Regions from separate parts of the Xanthomonas rydalmerensis genome, predicted to be linked through region 1. Evidence: riboswitches for the same ligand, from Rfam matches in the RefSeq annotation. Region 1 holds a riboswitch; the other holds the start of a gene.
The links. A riboswitch is a leader RNA that binds a small molecule or an ion and turns the genes downstream of it on or off. The one in region 1 is predicted to bind cobalamin.

Region 1 (7,375 bases):
ACGCGTCCGTGGAGCAGCGTGACGATCCGGCGCTGCGCGGCAAGCCGGTGGTGGTGGCCTGGCGCGGCATGCGCTCGGTGGTGTGCGCCGCCTCCTACGAGGCGCGCGTGTTCGGCGTGCGCTCGGCGATGCCGGCGCTGCGCGCCGAGCGGCTGTGCCCGGACGCGATCTTCGTGCCGCCGGATTTCGCTCGTTACAAGGCGGTGTCACGGCAGGTGCGCGAGATCTTCCAGCGCCACACCGACATGATCGAGCCGCTGTCGCTGGACGAGGCCTACCTGGACGTCACGGCGCCCAAGGGCGAATTGCGCACGGCCACCGAGATCGCCCAGACCATCCGCGCGCAGATCCGCGAGGAAACGGCGCTGACCGCCTCGGCCGGGATCGCGCCGAACAAGTTCCTGGCCAAGATCGCCTCGGACTGGCGCAAGCCCGACGGCCAGTTCGTGATCCGTCCGCATCGCGTGGACGCGTTCCTGACGCCGTTGCCGGTGAACAAGGTGCCCGGCGTGGGCAAGGTGATGGAGGCCAAGCTGGCGGAACTGGGCATCGCCACCGTCGGCGACCTGCGCGCGCGCAGCGAGGCCGAGCTGGAAGCGCGTTTCGGCAGCTTCGGCCTGCGCCTGTACCAGCGCGCGCGCGGTATCGATGAACGTCCGGTGGAGTCGGACCAGCCGGTGCAGTCGATTTCCTCCGAGGACACCTTCGCCGAAGACCTGGCGCTGGACGCACTGGAGCCGGCGATCCGGCAACTGGCCGAGAAGACCTGGAACGCCACCCGCCGCACCGAACGCATCGCGCGCACGGTGGTGCTGAAGCTGAAGACCGCGCAGTTCCGCATCCTCACCCGCAGCTTCACTCCGGAGCAGCCGCCGGATTCGCTGCAGGCCTTGATCGACATCGCCCTCGCGCTGCGCGAGCGCGTGGACCTGCCGACGTCCACGCGTTATCGCCTGGTCGGCGTGGGCCTGTCCGGCTTCCACGAACGCGAGCCGGGACAGGCGCAGGGGCGCTTGTTCGGTTGAGGTGGTCGCGCGCGGGGGGCTTATCGTGTTGTGCCTGGCGTGTGGATTGAAACGGATTGTTGTAGCCGTCGAGGATGCCGAGTTGGCAGCCGCACCTTCACCGGTGCAGAGGTCGAAATAGGAACGGCTGCACCATAGGCAGCGTCTGTCGCAGTCCTGCCCTTGAGTGTGCGTGGATTGAAACACGATCCGGGACAGCCACGACAGGCGCCAGCTCCAGTCGCACGGCTACCGGCGTGGATTGAAAGCCAAGGGAGACGCGAGCGAACAGGAAACGTGGCCTTCGCCTCTTCCGCGTCGGGACTGAAGTCCCTCCCACAGGGGCATGCTGCAAGGATTGGAACACCGACTTCATCGTCTGGTCATGCTGATCGGCCTTGTCGCGACCGCATACCAGCCTTGCCCCACCTACAATGCGCACTTCCCCCTCCCGCATTGGCACGAGATGACGTTCCCCTACGCATTGGTGGTGTTCGACCTGGACGGCACCCTGGTCGACAGCGGCGCCGACATCGCCGAGGCGTTGAACCGCACGCTGGCCGACTTCGGCCTGCCGCGCGTGCCGGAGGCGACCGTGCTCGGCTGGATCGGCGAGGGCGTGCGCAAGCTGGTCGAGATCGCCTGGCGGCATGCCGGCGACGCCACGCCACTCGAGACGGTGATGCCGACCTTCATGCGTCACTACGCCGAATGCCTGTTGCGCAGTCCGCGGCTGTATCCCGGCGCGGCCGAGACGCTGACGCAACTGCACGCGGACGGGGTGACGCTGGCGCTGTGCACCAACAAGCCGTCGGCGATGGTGCCGCCGCTGCTGCGCCATCTGGGCGTGGCCGATCTGTTCTCTGCGGTGCTGGGCGGCGACAGCCTGCCCGAACGCAAGCCCAGTCCGGTGCCGCTGCTGCACCTGGCACAGCAGTTCGCGAAACCGCCGGCGCGCTGCCTGATGGTCGGCGATTCGGGGACCGACCTGCAGGCCGGGCAGGCCGCCGGCATGCCGGTGGCGCTGGTGCGCTACGGCTATCCGCGCGATCTGGATCTGGTCACCGCCGATGTGGTGCTGCTGATGGACGACCTGCGCGAGCTGCTGCAACTGCGTTGATACGACGGCGGTTCAAGCACCGCGGAGCAGCGCAAAGATCGGGATGCGGTTGAACGGCTTCAGCCGCGACAGGCTTTCCCGGCAAGGCCCGTCGCGGCTGAAGCCGCTCCCACAACCCATGACGCATTACGCCCCTCTCCCCCCGGGAGAGGGGTTGGGGTGAGGGTACGGGCGCGTAGCGGGCGCCGAACTGTGAGGTTCGTGCCGCGATGCATGAGCACGAGGGCGGGTGTTTGCGTTCGACAGCCAGCGGCCCTTATCGCGAGCGACCAACTGCGCGATGCATCGCGCATGCCTGCGTTGAGAATGCGCGCATCTACATCCGACGTGGTCGCACATGCGGAGCGGCTTCAGCCGCGACGGGAGTTCGCGGGAAAGCCTGTCGCGGCTAAAGCCGCTCCTACAAAAAAGACGCGCGTGTTTTCCGTGCGGGCTGCCCCGCGCCACGCCCGCCGGCGCAGCGCGGGGCGCCGACTCAGCGCGCCGCCGGCGCGTAGCGCAGGGTCAGCGCGTACTCGCGGCCCGGCTGGTTGTACCAGTTGATGGTCTGGTAGTCGCGGTCGAACACGTTGCTGGCCTTGGCCTGCAGCGTCCAGTCCGGGGTGAACGCGTATTCCGCGCGCAGGTCGACGGTGCCGTAGCCGGCCAGGCGTACGCGGTTGGCCGCGTCGTCGAAGCGGTGGCCGCTGCCGAACACGGTGACGCCGAGCTTGACCGGGCCGATGCCGCGATCCACGTCCAGGCGCGCGGTGTTCTGCGCGCGACGCGCCAGCCAGTTGTCGCGGTTGCCGCCATCGCTGCGGTTGCGCGGGTCGGTGTGGCTCAGCTGCGCCGACAGTTCCCAGCCGGCCAGCAGCGCATAGCCGGTCAGTTCGGCGCCGCGGATGCGCGCCTCGTCCACGTTGACCGGCAGGAAGCTGATCGCGTCGTAGGAGATCAGGTCCTTGACCCGGGTCTCGTAGGCGTTGAAGGTCCAGTTCCAGCTGTCGGCGTACTGCGCCACGCCCAGGTTGCCGCTCTTGGAACGCTCCGGCTTCAACTCCGGATTGCCGGCGAACGGGTAGTACAGGTCGTTGAAGGTCGGCGCCTTGAAGCCGGTGCCGACGCTGGCGGTGAGCTTGAGGCCATGCGCCAGCGCCAGGCCCCAGCCGAGGCTGCCGGTGGTGTGTTCGCCGAACTGCTCGTTGTCGTCGCTGCGCACGCTGGCCTGCACCTGCTGCGCGCCGAAACGGCCCTGGTACTCGGCGAACACGCCGGTGTTGTCGCGGCTGTCGACGTCGAAAGCGGTGGTGCTGGTGACGTGCTCGCGCTGCCAGTCGCTGCCGACGCTGAGCAGGTGGCCTTCGGCGAGGGTGATGTCGCCCTGCAGCGCGGCGGTGTCGCGGCGGCTGTCGAAGGTGCTGACGAAGCTGCGGGTGCGCGCGCCGGGGGCACGGTAGTAGCTGTCGGCGTCGTCGACGTTGCGACCGAACTGCGCGGCCAGGTGCAGGCGATCGGACGGGGTCCAGTCGAGCTTGCCGCCGAACACCTGCTGGGTGTTGTCGGCCTCGTTGCCGGCGAACAGCGGATCGCCGTCGTACTCGTTGCGGCTGTCGATGTTCAGCGCCTGGCCTTCGATGCGCAGCGTGTCGGTCAGCGCGTAGCCGCCGCGCGCGCTCAGCGAGACGTTGCGGTAGCCGTCGCGGTCGGGCTGGTCGACGAAGCAGCCCGCGAACAGCGTGGCCGAGCCGTTGCAGGCATTGATGCCGTCGGTCTTCTGGTAGCCGCCCTGCACGGCCAGCCAGCCGCGCTCGCCGCGGTTGCTGAAGCCGGCGCCGGCCTCGCGCAGGCCGTGGCTGCCGCCGCCCAGGCTCAGGTTCTGCTGGAAGCCCTGACCGCCGCGGCGGGTGAAGATCTGGATGACGCCGCCGATCGCGTCGGAGCCGTACAGGCTCGACCGCGGGCCACGCACGATCTCGATGCGCTCGATCTGGCTCAGCGGCAGGTCCTGGAACGCGGCCAGGCCGGCGCTGGCCGAGCCGATGCGCACGCCGTCCACCAGCACCAGCACGTGGTCCGATTCGCTGCCGCGCAGGCTCAGCGTGGTCAGCTTGCCCAGGCCGCCCTGGTTGGAGATGCCGATGCCGGCGCGGCCCTGCAGCAGCTGCGCCAGCGACGTGGCCTGGCTGCGCTCGATCTCCGCGCGGTCGATGACCTGCGCCGGGACCACGCTGTCCTCCACCGAGATCTGAGTGCGGGTGGCGGTGACCAGGACCTGGTCGAGATCGGTGGCGGCGTCGGCGGCGTGGGCCAGCGCGGGCAGGGACAGGGCGGACGCGATCGCGACCGAAAGCAGGCGGGACGACATGGGTGGCAACTCCGGCGCGCGGCTGCGCGCTGTGACGGCGAGGGAGTCGCGAACGGAAGGTGCAAGCGGACGGCGCCGAACGCGGCGCGGCACGCCGCGACGCCCTCCGCATCGCAACCAGTGAGCTGCAAGGCCGGTCTCCGGGCTGGCGATCTGGGAGGCGGGCCTCCCGGCTGCGACGCCTTCCCATGCCGTGGCACAGTGGCGAAAGTCGTCAGCGCGGATCGCTTACCGTTGCGGGGGCAGCGCCGGCCTTGTCGCAAGACGCACCGGCTTCCCGTTTCAACCCGCTGGCCGGAGCCGGTGGGTCACCTTGAAGCGGCGCGATTGTACGCGATCGCCGCTGGCTGCGCGGGGTAGGGCATGCCCATCCATCCCGGGGGTGCGGCTTTGGGTCTGGCAAGCGCGCCACCGGTGGTGCGCGGCGCAGCGCCGACGGGCAGTCAGGTCGGGCCGCGCGGCGCAGGCGACATGCCGGCCAGACCTCGCCCGAAGGGCTGTGATCGCGTGCGTCCGTGGTCGCGTTGTCGCTCGGGCGCGGACTCACGTCCACGTTCTGCGTTGTCACAGGCATGCGCAATCAAGGCGCGGCATGCTTGGGGATGCGGCAACGCCCTAGTCGGCGTGGGTGCCGTGGCTGTCGTCGTCGCCGTGATGGTCGCCCACCGGCGTGTCGTGCGCCTCGTGCGCGTAGGCGCCGTCGGCAGCGTCGTCGCCGCGCGTGTCGTCGCGGTCGAAATGGGTGGTCGCCACCGGCCCGGCCACCGGCAGGCCGCGCTGCGCCGGCAGCGCCGCCGTCGCGGTCTCTAGCTCGCCCAGCAACTGCGCGCGCCGCGCCTCGGACAGTTCCTGCCAGTGACAGCCGCTGAGCGCGCCTTCCAGCGAATACAGCAGGTTGAGGCTGGGCTTGAAGCCGGCGCGCTTGACCTTGACGAAGGCGCCGACCGCGCCGGCCGCCTCCAGGTCCTGCTGCGTGCGCACGCCGACCTGGCGCAGCCAGGCCGCGCTCTTGGGGCCGATGTTGCGCAGCTTGGCCGTGCTCATCGCAGGCTGTCGACGAAGACCTGGGCGATCGCTTCCAGGCCGCGCTGGTCGTCGGCGTCGAAGCGGGCCAGGTCCGGGCTGTCCAGGTCGAACACGCCGACCAATGCACTGCCGCGCAGCAGCGGCACCACCAGTTCCGAGCGCGAGGCGGAATCGCAGGCAATGTGTCCGGGGAACGCCTCCACGTCGTCGATGCGCTGGGTCTGGCCGCTGCTGGCGGCCGCGCCGCACACGCCCTTGTGCAGCGGAATGCGCACGCAGGCGGGCAGGCCCTGGAACGGGCCGACCACCAGTTCCTTGCCGTCGTAGAGATAGAAACCGACCCAGTTCAGCCGCGGCAGCGCGTGGTACACCAGCGCCGCCAGGTTGGCGGCATTGGCGATGCGGTCGGGCTCCCCGGCGACCAGGGCACGGGCCTGGTCGAGCAACTGGGCGTACTGTTCCGGCTTGCTGCCGGTGAGCGAGGACGAGGCGAACATCGCGCGAGTCTAGCAGCGCGCTGCGTCCGCCGGCACCGCGGCGGCTGACGCGCGCGACGCGCCCGGCTATCCTGCGCGCCGCCGCGCGTCCCGCCGGCCAACCGACAGGGTTTTCGCATGGCTGTTCCCGCCTTCTACGTCACCGGCACCGATACCGGCATCGGCAAGACCATCGCCAGCACCGCGCTGCTGCATGCCTTGCGCGCGCGTGGCCAGCGCGCGGTGGGCATGAAGCCGGTCGCCAGCGGCTGCAGCCGCGACGCCGACGGCTGGCGCAACGAGGACGCGCTTGCCCTGCAGGACGCGAGCGCGCCGCGGCCGGCCTACGCCGATCTCAATCCCTACGCGTTGCCGCTGCCGCTGGCGCCGGAATTGGCCGCCGCCGATGCCGGCGTGCAACTGGAACTGGTGCCGATCGCCGCCGCCTTCGAACGCCTGCGCGCGCAGGCCGACGTGGTGGTGGTGGAGGGTGTCGGCGGCTGGGCGGCGCCGCTGTCGGCGACGCTGGATCAGGCCGATCTGGCGCGCGCGCTGGGGCTGCCGGTGGTGCTGGTGGTCGGCCTGCGCCTGGGCTGCCTCAACCATGCCCGGCTCAGCGCCGCGGCGATCGCCGCCGACGGCCTGCAGTGCATCGGCTGGATCGGCAACGAGATCGACCCGGCGATGGAGCGCATCGACGACAACATGGCGATGCTGCGCGCGCGTCTGCCGATGCCGTGCTGGGGGCGCTTGCCGTACCGGCCGCAACCGCAGGCCGCGCAGTTGGCGGCGGAGTTGCAGCCGTGGGCGGGAATGTCCCCGGACTGAGCCGCTGCCGAGACGCGCGCTGCGCAGCCGGCTTGTGTGGGAGGGACTTCAGTCCCGACGCCTTGCCGATGACGCGTCGGGGCTGAAGCCCTTCCCGCAGACAGGTATCCCGACGGCGGGATCGGCTCGTCCCGAATGTCGCTCCCACTCCCGAAGCGCGCGCATAAGCCGGTAGAAGAAGAGATCTACCGGTTTCGAGCAGAGCATCGGCGCTGAAGCCTCTCCCATGAAGGAAGCCAGGAACGCCGGGACGCGCGAGATCGACAAATCCCCAATCCCCACTCCCGAATCCCGCCCATAAAAAAGGCCCGGTAGAGGGAGGGATCTACCGGGCCTGGGGTTGCACGGGGGGAGGGACCCATGCAGACCGAGCGTGCGTCGGGCGGCGAACCGCAGCGACGTCGAAAACGGTGTTACTTGGCGGTGGGCTTGGCCTTGGGCGCAGCCTGTTCGGTCGCCGCCTCGAACTGGTGCTTGGCCAGCTGGCCGATCGCCTCGGAGGTCTTCAGGCCCAGGCCGAACACTTCCTGGTTGGCCGTGGCCAGCCGCTCGAAGTTGTCGCGGGCGATCTGCA
Region 2 (7,375 bases), 430 kb from region 1:
GCACCAGCACCAGGCGCTTGCCGGTGGCCTGCGCCTGCATGTCGGTGGTGGCGGCGCTCAACTGCGCCGGGCGCTCGCCCATGCGCATGCTCTCGTCGATCGCGCCGGTGCTGCGCGCCACGCTGCTGCGGCGCAACGCCGGCAGGGTCAGTGGCAACGTCGCGCGCGTGGCCAGCGGCACGAAGTTGTCCGGATCCTCCACGCGCAGGTTGCGCAGGGTGAACGGTGCACGCGCGCCGGCGCGGGCGATCCAGCGTTCGTCCACGCTCAGCGGCAGGCGTCCATCCTGCGGCGCGATCATGCCGCCGAGCCAGGCCACCGGCACCGCGCTGCCGTCGCGGCCGGTGCCCCACAGTTCGCCGAGCACGCGGTAGTGCGCCGGCGCCTGGCCGCCGCCGATGCGTACCGGGATCGGCAGGGTGAGGCGGGTGCCGGGCTGGGCGCTGGCGGCGACCGCATCGGCGTTGATGCGCAAGGTGGTGTCCAGCACCGGCAGCACGTGCTCGCTGGTGCGCACGAAGGGCTGGCCGCCGGCGTCGTGGCCGTGCACCACCACCTGCGCGATATAGGTGCCGGTGGCGGTCGCCGGGAAGTCGCCGGCATACACGCCGTCGCCCGCGGCGCCGTCGCCGTGGCGGCCGTCGTCGGCCATCGGCCATTGGCTGACGGAGCCGTCCGGCGCGATCACCCGCAACTGGGCGGTGTCGATGCGGCCGCTGCCGGCGCTGCGCGCCAGCGACACGCTGCCCTGCGCATCGATGCCGCCGAGCAGGGCGGTCAGGCCGATGCGCTGCCCGCGCTGCAGTTGCGCGCGGTCGCTGGGATAGGACGCCAGTTGCGTGCGCGCATCGCCTTCCATCAGCACATAACCGCGCTGCGCCGTGCTGTTGCTGTCGGCCTGCAGGGTCAGGGTCCACTCACCGTTAGCGGCTGTGTCCACGCGGTACTCGCGGGCTGGCAGTGCGGCGCCGCCGGCGCCCAGTTGGGTGGCCTTGGCGCTGGGCGCGAGCATCGGCGTCGCGGCGGCGGTGCCGGCGCGCGCACTGGCCGTGGCCGGCGCGCTCAGGCGCGGCTGCCAATCGTGTTCGCCGGACAGCACCACGAAGCGCAGCTTGCCGTTCTCCACCGGCAGTGTGGTGTGCCATTGCGCCGGCCCACTGCTGCGTGCGGCGGAGAACTCCACCGGCAGCAACGCGCTCTTGGACAGGATCGCCGCTTCCGCCGGGGCGGGCGCGCGCATCTGCGCGAACTCCTCCGGCGGGCCGGCCAGTTGTTTGGGAATCAGTTCGGCCGCGTGCAGCGCGGCGGTGGGGATGATGAGATACAGGACGCAGACGGCGGACAGTTTCGACAGCTTCGGCATGACGCGCTCTCCCTGGCGGTGCTGAGTAGCAGACGCACCTGCCGGACCTCGCGGCGCGGTGCGCCGCCGGCAGCACGTCGGCGAGGACGCAGCGCCCCCTCGCCACGCGTTCGCCTCCGGTTATAGCCAGCGCACATTGCCGGACAAAGACGCAATGCAGCAATGCGCACCGAACTGGGATGCCGGACATGCCTGGAGCACAACGATGCCCGGCGCACGTGGCGCCGGGCATCGCCGGTCACGCTGCCTGCGCCTGCTGACTGCGCAATTGCCGCGCCGCGGCGACCATCGCTTCCAGGGCGCTACGCGTTTCCGCCCAGCCACGGGTCTTCAGCCCGCAATCCGGGTTGACCCACAGTTGCTGCGGATCCAGCACCGCCCGCGCCTTCTCCAGCAACTCCACCATCTCCTGCGTGCTCGGCACGCGTGGCGAATGGATGTCGTACACGCCGGGCCCGATCGCGTTCGGATAGCGGAAGCGCACGAAGGCATCGAGCAGTTCCATGCGCGAGCGCGAGGTCTCGATCGAGATCACGTCCGCGTCCATCGCCGCCACCGCCTCGATGATGTCGTTGAACTCCGAGTAGCACATGTGGGTGTGGATCTGCGTGGCGTCGCGCACGCCGGCCGCGGCGATGCGGAAGCACTGCACCGCCCAGTCCAGGTACGCCTGCCAGTCGGCGCGGCGCAGCGGCAGGCCTTCGCGGATCGCCGGCTCGTCGATCTGGATCACGCCGATGCCGGCCGCCTCCAGGTCGCGCACCTCATCGCGCAGCGCCAGCGCGATCTGCCGGCAGGTCTGCGCGCGCTCCTGGTCGTCGCGCACGAACGACCACTGCAGCACCGTCACCGGCCCGGTCAGCATGCCCTTCATCGGCCGCTCGGTCAGCGACTGCGCGTACTGGGTCCAGCGCAGCGTCATCGGCGCCGGACGCTGCACGTCGCCGTAGATGATCGGCGGCTTCACGCAGCGCGAGCCGTAGCTCTGCACCCAGCCGTGCCGGGTGAAGGCGAAGCCGTCGAGTTGCTCGCCGAAGTACTCGACCATGTCGTTGCGCTCGAACTCGCCGTGCACCAGCACATCCAGGCCCAGTTGCTCCTGCGCGCGCACGCAGCGTTCGGTCTCGGCAGCCAGGAACGCGTCGTACGCGGCATCGTCGAGCTTGCCGGCCTTGTGCTGCGCGCGCGCCTGCCGCACCTGCTCGGTCTGCGGGAACGAGCCGATCGTGGTGGTCGGATACAGCGGCAGCCGCAACGCGGCCTGCTGCGCCTGGCGGCGCTGCGCATAAGGCGACTGCCGGCGGCCGGCATCGTCGGTCAGTGCGTCTACCCGTCGCGCCACCTCGGCGCGGTGCACGCGGGCGGAGGCACGGCGGCTGGCCAACGCATCGCGCGCTGCATCCAGTCCCGCCTGCGCCTGCGGCTGATCGTCCAGCGCATCGGCCAGGGTGCGCAGTTCCTGCAGCTTCTGCCTGGCGAAGGCCAGCCAGCCGACCAGTTCACGGTCCAGCTTGGTCTCCTGCTGCAGATCCACCGGCACATGCAGCAGCGAGCACGACGGCGCCAGCCACAACCGCTCGCGGCCGACATGGCCGGCCGCGTAACGGGCCAGGGTGAGCGCGTTGTCCAGCGGCGTGCGCCACACGTTGCGGCCGTTGACCAGGCCGGCCGAGAGTACGCGACCGGCTGGCAAGGCTTGCAGCACCGCGTCCAGTTGCGCCACGCCGCGCACCAGATCCACGTGCACGCCGTCCACCGGCAGCGCCATCGCCAGCTCCAGGTTGTCGCCCAGCTCGCCGAAATAGCTGGTCAGCAGCAGCTTCGGCCGCGGCGCCTGCGCCAGGACGTCGTAGGCGCGGCGATAGGCGGCGCGCGCGGCGTCGTCCAGGTCCAGCACCAGCGCCGGCTCGTCGAGCTGCACCCAGCCGGCACCGGCCGCATGCAGGCGCTGCAGCAGGTCGGCGTACACCGGCAGCAGACTGTCCAGCAGTGCCCAGCGGTCGCTGCCGTCCACCGTCTTGGACAGCGCCAGGAAGGTCACCGGCCCGATCAGCACCGGCCGGGTCTGGATGCCCTGCGCCTTGGCTTCCAGGAACTCCACCACCGGCTTGTCGCCGCGCAGGCGGAAGTGCTGGCGCCGCGCCAGCTCCGGCACCAGGTAGTGGTAGTTGGTGTCGAACCACTTGGTCATTTCCAGCGCGTGCAGGTCCAGGCCGTTTTCTTGGGTGCCGCGCGCCATCGCGAAGTAGCCGGCCAGCGGATCGGCATCGGCCAGCGCGCGGTAGCGCTGCGGGATCGCATCGAACAGGAACGCGGTGTCGAGCATCGCGTCGTACAGGCTGAAGTCGTTGCTGGGTGGCACGTCCACCCCGGCCTCGCGTTGCAGCTGCCAGTGGCGCAGGCGCAGGTCGCGTGCGGTGTCCTGCAGTTGCGCGCTATCGATGTCGCGGCGCCAGTAGCGTTCCAGCGCCTGCTTGAGCTCGCGCCGCGCACCGATGCGCGGGAAGCCTAGGTTGGTCACGATCGTCATGTTGCGTTTCCTCATTGCGTTCAAGGGCATTGAGGAACGAAGGAACCGCGCGCCGCGCGTCCCGTTCGCACGGACCGCCCGCCACGCCAGCGACCTTCGCCCCCGCGGGCGAACCGGTACCGCGCGGGCAGGCGGACGACGCGGCGCGGCGCAAGGCCGGGTCGCGGTCCGGCCGCCTCCCCGCGGAGGCGCCAGGTCGAATCGGAGGACGCACGGTCCTCCGGCCGGGGCCGGTATTCGGGCTGATGGACACGCGCACCGTGCCGGCTGCGCACCTACTGTCCGTCGCTTCCCAGGCCGGCATGCGCTGGCCCAGTGCCATTGACGGAGGTCGTTTCCATTCACCGCTGCGGGGCAGCTCCGGAATGGGCAGGCGCTTGCGGCGCCGGCCGTCACCGGATTCCCGTTTAAATCCATCCCTTCATCCGAATGAAGAGATGAATACCTTCGGCGAGCGCACGATAGGCCGGATGCGGTGGCGGGTCAAGCGCCAGTGCGTTTTTGTCGGTAGGTCCCGGCAACGTTCATGGCGAACGTGTAAGCTATTGATCCCTAAGTCAATGACTGGCGCTGCGGCGGATAGCCGGCGGCGCCCGCCCGTCGTGCCGATGACGCTTCCGCTCCCCACCGCCGATCTCCCCGCGCGTTACGCCGCCTCGCTGCGCCTGTCCGTGGCCCCGATGATGGACTGGACCGACCGCCACTGCCGGGTGTTCCACCGGTTGCTCGCGCCGTCGGCGCGGCTGTACACCGAGATGGTGCACGCCAATGCGGTGGTGCTGGGCGATCGTGCGCGGTTGCTGGATTTCGATGCGTCCGAGCATCCGCTGGCGCTGCAGCTCGGCGGCAGCGAGCCGGCGCTGCTGGCGCAGGCGGCGCGGATCGGCCAGGACTGGGGCTACGACGAGATCAACCTCAATTGCGGTTGCCCGTCCGACCGGGTGCAGGCCGGGCGCTTCGGTGCCTGCCTGATGCGCGAGCCGACGCTGGTCGCCGAGTGTGTGGCGGCGATGGTCGCGGCGGTGGACATCCCGGTGACGGTGAAATGCCGGCTGGGCGTGGACCAGGACGACGACTATGCGGTGTTCCTGGCCTTCGTCGACCAGGTCGCCGCGGCTGGTTGCGGACTGTTCGTGGTGCATGCGCGCAATGCCTGGCTGCAGGGCCTGTCGCCGAAGGAGAACCGCGAAGTGCCGCCGCTACGCTACGACTGGGCGCATCGGCTCAAGCGCGAGCGGCCGCAGTTGCAGGTGGTGCTCAATGGCGGCCTGGCCGCGGTGGAGACGGCGCAGGCGCAGTTGCAGGCGGTGGACGGGGTGATGCTGGGCCGCGCGGCCTATCACGACCCCTACGTCCTGCATCGGCTGGACGCGGCCCTGACCGGCGCCGCGCCGCGCCCGCGCGCGGAGTTGCTGCGTGCGCTGCGTCCCTACGTCGAGGCACGCCTGGCCGAGGGCCTGGCGCTCAAGCACATCACCCGGCACCTGCTCGGCCTGTTCCACGGGCAGCCCGGCGGCCGCGCCTTCCGCCAGGTGCTCAGCGAAGGCGCGCACCGGCCGGGCGCGGACTGGGCGCTGCTGGAGCGGGCGTTGGCGGTCACCGATGAAGCGACACGCGCGGCGGCCTGATCGGCGGGAGCCAATCGGAACGCAGTGGAGGCGCCATTGCCTTGCTCGTCGCTGGTCGACCTCGTCTCTTCTCTAGAGTGTAGGACAACGTCGCGAATCGGTCGGCGACGGGTCCGCATCCCACTTTCCTCCTTTCGTTCAGGGATTCCGTTCAGGTATGGCCGGCTAGTCTCTGCGTTCCCGGAGACGCTGCGAAGCACCTGCCGCAGGGCCTCTCCAGACCCCTGGCGCGGCCCTTGCATCGACTCTTCATAGGTTCATTTGACTGAATGTCGCCCGTGGCGGCCGGAAAAGTTCAGACCGGATTCACCCCGAAAAATCAAGAATTTGCCTCGATTTCTCGAGGTCGTCTTCGTTTCCACGAGGTGTCGCGCTTCACAAGTTTTGAACGTTTCCGATCAGTCCGTTAGGATGCCCGTCGTGACTTCTCCTGCTTCCCGCCACTACCGCTTTGCCGCCGTCTTCGCGCTCGCGCTGGCGTCGGTCGCGGCTGGGCATGGCCGTGCGCAGCAGCCGCCCATGCCGGGCGCGATGGCGCCGCCGGAGCGCGACGCGGGACGCAGCCGTGACTATGCCGGCAGTTCCCTGTCCGATGCGGTGCGCCGGGTGCAGCGGTCCACCGGCGGTCAGATCCTCGGCGCCGAGCGCGTGCCGTTCGACGGACGCGACATCAACCGCGTCAAGTACATGGACGGCCGTGGGCGGGTACGCTACATGGACGATCCGCAGCCTGGCCGTGCGGCACCGCCGCGGGCGCCGCGGTCGGGCGAGCCTCCCGAGCCACCACGCGACGATCACCCGTGAGTCCGGATAGTTCGGTTCAGGTTCCACACACCGCCCCGGCCACCGGCCACCTGTAAGTTACTAGGGAGAGTTCATGCGTATCCTTCTGGTCGAAGACGAAGCTCCGCTGCGAGAGACCCTGGCCGCTCGCCTGAAGCGCGAAGGCTTTGCGGTGGATGCGGCGCAGGACGGCGAGGAAGGCCTGTACATGGGCCGCGAAGTGCCCTTCGACGTGGGCATCATCGATCTCGGCCTGCCGAAGATGTCGGGCATGGAACTGATCAAGGCGCTGCGCGACGAAGGCAAGAAGTTTCCGGTGCTGATCCTCACCGCACGTTCCAGCTGGCAGGACAAGGTCGAAGGCCTCAAGCAGGGCGCCGACGATTATCTGGTCAAGCCGTTCCATGTCGAAGAGCTGCTGGCGCGCGTCAATGCGCTGCTGCGCCGCGCCGCCGGCTGGAGCAAGCCGACCCTGGAATGCGGTCCGGTCGCGCTGGACCTGGCGGCGCAGACCGTCAGCGTCAGCGGCAGCAACGTCGACCTGACCAGCTACGAGTACAAGGTACTTGAGTATTTGATGATGCATGCCGGCGAACTGGTCTCCAAGGCGGACCTGACCGAGCACATCTATCAGCAGGATTTCGACCGCGATTCCAACGTGCTCGAAGTGTTCATCGGCCGCCTGCGCAAGAAGCTGGACCCGGACGGCGAGTTGAAGCCGATCGAGACCGTGCGCGGCCGCGGCTACCGGTTCGCGATTCCGCGCACCGAAGGCTGATCGCAGGCGCCGGCGAGCACACCGAGGAAGCGACCGCGTGGCGGCACGACCCAGGTGGTACAAACGCTGGCGCCCGCGTTCCTTGCAGGCGCGCCAGCTGCTCGCCGCCAGCCTCAGCCTGCTGGCGTTCCTGGCCGCGGCCGGTTACGCGCTGGACCAGGCGTTCGCCGACACCGCGTTGAGCAACCTGCGCGAGCGCCTGAAGAGCTACGCCACCGCGTACGCCAACAACATCGACGTCGCCCGCGACGGATCGCTGTACATCAACAACGACAAGCCGCCGCCGGACCCGC

Region 2: linked by a shared signal. The riboswitch ahead of metE (5-methyltetrahydropteroyltriglutamate--homocysteine S-methyltransferase) and the one ahead of btuB (TonB-dependent vitamin B12 receptor) in region 1 are both predicted to bind cobalamin.

The regions. Positions count from the first base shown of each region.
Region 1 is NZ_CP126170.1:4,326,447-4,333,821, reverse strand. Features, by position in the region: gene dinB (DNA polymerase IV) at 1-1,025, shown strand, start outside; gene gph (phosphoglycolate phosphatase) at 1,471-2,124, shown strand; gene btuB (TonB-dependent vitamin B12 receptor) at 2,600-4,471, opposite strand; cobalamin riboswitch at 4,586-4,802, opposite strand; gene QN245_RS18350 (TfoX/Sxy family protein) at 5,087-5,515, opposite strand; gene QN245_RS18345 (GAF domain-containing protein) at 5,512-5,994, opposite strand; gene bioD (dethiobiotin synthase) at 6,112-6,801, shown strand; gene QN245_RS18335 (phasin family protein) at 7,215-7,375, opposite strand, start outside.
Region 2 is NZ_CP126170.1:4,752,809-4,760,183, reverse strand. Features, by position in the region: gene QN245_RS20385 (choice-of-anchor X domain-containing protein) at 1-1,363, opposite strand, end outside; gene metE (5-methyltetrahydropteroyltriglutamate--homocysteine S-methyltransferase) at 1,602-3,893, opposite strand; cobalamin riboswitch at 4,105-4,358, opposite strand; gene dusA (tRNA dihydrouridine(20/20a) synthase DusA) at 4,502-5,521, shown strand; gene QN245_RS20370 (hypothetical protein) at 5,942-6,325, shown strand; gene QN245_RS20365 (response regulator transcription factor) at 6,399-7,082, shown strand; gene QN245_RS20360 (ATP-binding protein) at 7,165-7,375, shown strand, end outside.